Linked DNA regions of Tardiphaga sp. 709. The protein of the gene in region 1 binds, or shares a complex with, the protein of each later gene. Links are inferred from orthologs where the notes say so. Each region holds a gene or a part of one and is shown on either strand. Other genes may lie near its edges.

Region 1 (3,444 bases):
CACTGATCAGGCGGTCCATCTTGCCGATCGACGATTTGATGAAGCCGAGCGCTTCGGTGAAATCGGCGGAGAGTTGCTTGTCCTGTTCGGGCAGCGCCGGCTCCGGCAATTCGCCGTTCACATCGGCCACGACCGGCTCTGCATTGGCGAGCGTCGCGATGCGCCTGAAGATGTCGCCGCGCAGCTCCTCGAGCTCGCTCGTGAAGCCCATGATGTTAACCAGCGGCGAGCGCAGGTCGTGGCTGACGATATAGGAGAAGCGCTGCAGCTCGTCGTTGGCCTCGCGCAAGTCGGCGGTGCGCTCCTCAACGGCGGCTTCGAGGTCGATGTTGCTGTCGCGCAACCTGGCCTCCGCCTCATCGCGGGCGTTTGACGAGCGGCGCACGAGGAAGATCGACAGCGCCGCCAGGAGCACTACCAGGCCGGAGCCTGCCACGGTGACCCACGAGGCCCATTGCTGGCTCTGGTCTGCTGTTCGGGTCCGTTCGACGAACAGGCGGCCTTCTTCGGCGCGCATCGCGCGGGTGATATTGGCGATGTCCTGAACGGCCTGATTGGCATCGCCGCGGCGCAGGATATCGATGCTCGACTGGACGTCGTTGTTCTTGATGCGGTCGATACCCCTGGCGAATTCCGCCAGTCGCTGCTCGACGGCTGCGCGCAGTTTGACGGTGTTGGCGACCTGGGCCGGATTGTCGTTGGCCAGGCTGACCAGTCTGTCGACGGCTGGCAGGATGGCCGCCGCCGAGGTTTCGTATTCAGACAGAAACTGCGGACCGGTGGATAGCAGATAGGCCCGCGTGGCGCTTTCGGCGCGGCGGATTTCCAGCAGCAGGTTCGATATCTGGTTCTGGACTTCGACGGTGTGGACCACCCATCTGGAATCGTCACGTGCCTGGTTTACCAGGATGACGGAGGCGGCGCTGATGGCGGCAAGCACCAGCAATCCCGCCAAGAGCAGCAGGATTTGCCAGAGCGCTCGCCTGCGGGCGGCGTCAGCGGTCACGTAATACTCGCTTGGATTGCAGACTGAACTTCAATATGGCCCCCGCCGCCGGACGGCTCCCGGCAGCACTGAAACGCGGATGGAGGCGATTGGTTCCAGCCTGCTGCCAAATACTTCAGGTCTTGGGAGGCTTGCCCGCGAGATACTGTTCCAGCCAGTGGATGTGGTAGTCGCCCTCGATAATGTCGCTTTCCCGGGCCAGGGCCCGGAACAGCGGCAGGGTCGTCTCGACGCCGTCCACTACGATCTCGTCCAGGGCCCGGCGCAGCCGCATCAGGCATTCCGGCCGGTTCTTGCCGTGGACGATCAGCTTGCCCACCAGCGAGTCGTAATAGGGCGGGATCTTGTAGCCCTGATAGACCGCGGAATCGATGCGGACACCGAGGCCGCCGGGGGCGTGATACTGGGTGATCGTGCCGGGCGAGGGCCGGAAGGTCTCCGGGTTCTCGGCATTGATACGGCACTCGATAGAATGGCCGATGATGTTGACCTCTTCCTGGGTGCAAGGCAGGTCGCCGCCGGCAGCGATGCGGATCTGCTCGAGCACGAGATCGATGTCGGTGATCATCTCGGTGACGGGATGCTCGACCTGGATGCGGGTGTTCATTTCGATGAAATAGAACTCGCCGTCCTCGTAGAGGAATTCGATGGTGCCGACGCCGAGATACTGCATGTCCTGCATCGCCTTGGCGCAGATGCCGCCGATCCTGGCGCGCGCTTCCGGTGACAGGATCGGCGAGGGGCCTTCCTCCCAGACCTTCTGGTGCCGGCGCTGCAGCGAGCAGTCGCGTTCGCCGAGATGCAGCGCGCCGCCGCGGCCATCGCCCAGCACCTGGATTTCGATGTGGCGCGGCCTGGTCAGATACTTTTCGAGATAGACCGACGCGTCGCCGAACGCGGCCTTGGCCTCGTTCGAGGCAGTGGACAGCGCCATCAGCAGATCGGCTTCGGTCTGCGCGACCTTCATGCCGCGGCCGCCGCCGCCGGCCGCTGCCTTGACGAGGACCGGGAAGCCGATCTCGCGGGCGATGGCTATGGCATCGTCTTCGGGGCCGACGCCGCCGTCGGAGCCGGGCACCACGGGAATGCCAAGCCGCTTGGCGGTCTTCTTGGCTTCGATCTTGTCGCCCATCAGGCGGATGTGCTCGGCCTTGGGGCCAATGAACTTCAGATTATGGTCGGCGAGGATCTCGGCGAAGCGCGCATTCTCGGACAGGAAGCCGTAACCGGGATGCACCGCATCGGCGCCGGTGATCTCGCAGGCGGCGAGCAGCGACGGGATGTTGAGGTAGCTGTCTTTCGACGCCGGCGGGCCGATGCAGACGCTCTCGTCGGCGAGGCGCACATGCATGGCGTCGGCATCCGCAGTCGAATGCACGGCCACGGTCGCGATGCCGAGCTCCTTGCAGGCCCGCAGGATGCGCAATGCGATCTCGCCGCGGTTGGCGATCAGGATTTTCTCGAACATGGCGTTCCGAAGTCAGAGGACGTTGTGGTGTTACTCGATGATGACCAGCGCTTCACCGTATTCGACCGGCGAGCCGTCTTCGATCAGGATCTGCGTTACGGTACCGGCTCGCGGCGCCGGGATCTGGTTCATGGTCTTCATCGCCTCGATAATGACCAGAGTCTGTCCGGCAGCAACCTTGGTGCCGACTTCGATGAAGGCCGGCTTGCCGGGCTCCGGGGCACGGTAGACCGTGCCGACCATCGGCGAGGGCACAGCGCCGGGATGCTTGGTCATGTCGGCGGCGGCCGGTGCGGCAGCAGCTGCGGCGACAGGCGCGGGTGCAGCAGCCGGTGCGGGCGCATAAGCGGGCACAGCGGCAGCAACGCTGATATTCCGCGCGACGCGCACGCGCAGACCGGCGCGCTCTACCTCGATCTCCGTGAGGTTGGTTTCATCCAGCAGCAGCGCCAGTTCGCGGATCATGCCGCTATCGTTGCTGGCTTGCGGCGTGGCGGTCTGTGTGTCGTCAGGCTTGCGGGCCATGGGAAATCCAATGTCTGAAGTGAAAGACGAATAAAGAGCGAAGCGGGCGCGTCACGCGATGGCGTTGGCACCGATTTTTGCGGCAAGGCCGCTGATGGCAAGGCGATAGCCTTCGATGCCGAAGCCGCAGAGGCTGGCAAAGGCTGCCTTGGCGATGAAGGAATGGTGGCGGAAGCTTTCGCGGGTGTAGACGTTGCTGACATGCACTTCCACGGTGGGAATGCGCACGCCGACAATGGCGTCATGCAACGCGATCGAGGTGTGCGAGTAAGCGCCGCCATTGATCACGATGCCGGCCACGTGTTTCTCGCGGGCCTGATGGATATAGCCGATAAGCTCGCTCTCGCTATTGGACTGCCGGCAATCCGCGGTCAGGCCATATTGCGCGGCGGCGGCTGCGCAGAGCTTCTCGACATCGGCCAGAGTTGCATGCCCATAGGTGTCC
Region 2 (2,905 bases), 3.1 Mb from region 1 along the record:
GACCACCCGCATCGATACCCGTTTCGCCGAACTCAAGGCCGAAGGCCGCGCGGCTTTCGTGACTTTCGTGATGGCCGGCGATCCAGATCCCGCCACCGCGCTCGAAATCGTCAAGGCGCTGCCGAAGGCCGGCGCCGACATTATCGAGATCGGTATGCCCTTCACCGATCCGATGGCCGACGGCCCGTCGATCCAGGCCGCAGGCCTGCGCGCGCTGCAGGCCGGCATGACGCTGAAGAAGACGTTGCAGCTCGTGCGCGACTTCCGCAGCTCCGACAACAAGACGCCGATCGTGCTGATGGGCTACTACAATCCGATCTATATTTACGGCGTCGACAAGTTCTTGCCCGATGCCAAGGCGGCCGGCGTGGATGGTCTGATCATCGTCGATTTGCCGCCGGAAGAAGACGCTGAGCTCTGCCTGCCGGCAATCAAAGCCGGATTGAACTTCATCCGTCTGGCCACGCCGACCACCGATGACAAGCGCCTCCCGGCGGTGCTCGCGAACACCTCGGGCTTCGTCTATTACGTCTCGGTCACGGGCATCACCGGCAGTGCCAGCGCGGATTCATCCGTCGTGAGCACGGCCGTGGCGCGGATCAAGCGTCATACGAAGCTGCCGGTTTGTGTCGGCTTCGGCATCCGGACGCCGGAAGCGGCCCACGACATCGCCCGGCATGCCAATGGCGCTGTGGTCGGCACGGCGCTGATCGATGCGCTGAAAGGCTCGCTGGACGCCGATGGCAAGGCCACGGCCAGGACCGTCAGCGCGGTCGCCGATCTGGCCGCAGCCCTCGCCCAGGGCGTTCATGGGGCCAAACAGGCTGCGGAATAAGCCACAATTGGCCTCCATCAACCGGGAACAACGGTTGCCGGGCTCCGTCCCGGCCGCCATATAGATATCAGAGCGACGCATCATCTCAGCGACGCGGAGACACATATGAACTGGCTCACCAACGTCGTCCGGCCGAAGATCCGCAGCATCCTCAAGCGCGATACGCCCGAGAACCTCTGGATCAAGTGCCCGGATACCGGACAGCTCGTGTTCTACAAGGACGTCGAGAGCAACCAGTTCGTCATTCCCGGCTCGAACTATCACATGCGTATGGGCGCCACCGCCCGCATGAAGTCGATCTTCGACAACGAGACCTGGTACGACGTCGCGCTGCCCGAAGTGATCGCCGATCCGCTGAAGTTTCGCGACGAGCGCAAATATGTCGACCGCATCAAGGATGCCCGCACCAAGACCGGCATGAATGACTCGGTCAAGGTCGGTTACGGCAAGATGGAAGGCTCTGGCGTCGTCGTCGCCGTACAGGATTTCGATTTCATGGGCGGTTCGCTCGGCATGGCTGCCGGTGAAGCGCTGGTGCGCGGGCTCGAACTCGCGGTCGAGAAAAAGTCGCCCTTCATCGTGTTCGCAGCCTCCGGCGGCGCGCGGATGCAGGAAGGCATTCTCTCGCTGATGCAGCTGCCGCGCACGACTGTTGGCGTGCAGATGCTGCGCGAGGCCAAGCTGCCTTACATCGTCGTGCTGACCAATCCAACCACAGGCGGCGTCACCGCGTCCTATGCGATGCTGGGTGATGTCCAGATCGCCGAGCCCGGCGCGCTGATCGGCTTTGCCGGTGCGCGCGTGATCGAACAGACCATCCGCGAGAAACTGCCGGAAGGTTTCCAGCGCGCCGAATATCTCCGTGACCACGGCATGATCGACATGGTCGTGCATCGCCACGATCTGAAGCCGACGCTGGCGCGTCTCTGCCGTCTGCTGACGAAGTCTCCGGCCATTGCGAGCCCGCCGCGCGCGGAGAGCATTCCGGCCGAGATCCTCGTGGCTCCTGACGCGGTGCCGGCCGCGCACGCGTGAGCACCTCCGCGCCGCCATCGTCGCCCGACCTCGGCGAGATTCTGGCGCGGCTCTCGAAGCTGCATCCAACCGCCATCGATCTGTCGCTGACCCGCATGCAGCGGCTGATGGCGCAGCTCGGCAATCCCGAGCGCAAGCTGCCCCCGATGATTCACGTTGCCGGCACCAACGGCAAGGGCTCGACCATCGCCTATCTGCGCGCGATCTGTGAAGCCGCAGGCCTGCGCGTCCACGTCTACACCTCGCCGCATCTCGTCCGCATGAATGAGAGCATCCGGCTTGCCGGCACATTGGTGAGCGACGACGCATTGCGTGACGCGTTCGCCCATGTCGAGACGGTCAATGCCGGCGCGCCGATCACGCTGTTCGAGGCCGAGACTGCGGTCGCATTCGATTTGTTCGCAAAGCATCCCGCTGATGTCGTACTGCTCGAAGTCGGTCTCGGTGGCCGCCTTGATGCGACCAATGTGATCGAAACACCAGCTGCCTGCGTGCTGACGCCGATCGCCATCGATCACACCGATTTTCTCGGCGATACGCTCGCAAAGATTGCCAGCGAGAAGGCCGGCATCATCAAGCGTCGTGTGCCGGCGATCACGGCCGAGCAATCGCCCGATGTCGCCGACGTGATCGAGCAGCAGGCGCGCAAGATGCATGCGCCACTCGTCAGTGCCGGGCAGGAATGGCACGTCAATATCGAGCGTGGCCGTCTGGTGTATCAGGACGACCGCGGGCTGATGGATATCGCGGCACCGCGGTTGTTCGGGCGCCATCAGTTCGGTAATGCCGGCCTTGCGATTGCGACTTTGCGTGCGCTGGATATCTTCAAGATTGATCCGGCCGCCTATGAGACGGGTGTGGCGCGCGCCGAATGGCCGGCGCGGATGCAACGGCTAACCTCAGGCAAGCTTGTCGCGGCGGCGCCCGCCGATTCCGAACTCTGGCTCGACGGCGGCCACAATGCCGATGGCGGGCGCGTGATCGCGGCGGCCCTTGGCGATCTCGAGGAGCGCGTGCCGCGGCCGCTGGTGGTCA

What was found.
Region 2: the proteins of accC (region 1) and accD are in contact, whole or in part, in a solved structure (PDB 8UXZ), measured with the Escherichia coli proteins. The link is inferred for Tardiphaga sp. 709 from one-to-one orthologs.

Annotation. Positions count from the first base shown.
Region 1 is NZ_CP135529.1:627,963-631,406, reverse strand. The notes cover bases 299-3,222. They hold accC (acetyl-CoA carboxylase biotin carboxylase subunit), read right to left. Parts: upstream 2,475-3,222; coding sequence 1,122-2,474; downstream 299-1,121. Other genes in these bases: aroQ (type II 3-dehydroquinate dehydratase), read right to left, coding at 3,051-3,222; accB (acetyl-CoA carboxylase biotin carboxyl carrier protein), read right to left, coding at 2,505-2,999; RSO67_RS03380 (sensor histidine kinase), read right to left, coding at 299-1,006. In the rest of the region: more of RSO67_RS03380, read right to left, coding at 1-298; more of aroQ, read right to left, coding at 3,223-3,444. UniProt on the Escherichia coli protein: This protein is a component of the acetyl coenzyme A carboxylase complex; first, biotin carboxylase catalyzes the carboxylation of the carrier protein and then the transcarboxylase transfers the carboxyl group to form malonyl-CoA.
Region 2 is NZ_CP135529.1:3,736,011-3,738,915, forward strand. It holds accD (acetyl-CoA carboxylase, carboxyltransferase subunit beta), read left to right. Parts: upstream 1-940; coding sequence 941-1,870; downstream 1,871-2,905. Other genes in the region: trpB (tryptophan synthase subunit beta), read left to right, coding at 1-2; trpA (tryptophan synthase subunit alpha), read left to right, coding at 1-835; RSO67_RS18320 (folylpolyglutamate synthase/dihydrofolate synthase family protein), read left to right, coding at 1,867-2,905.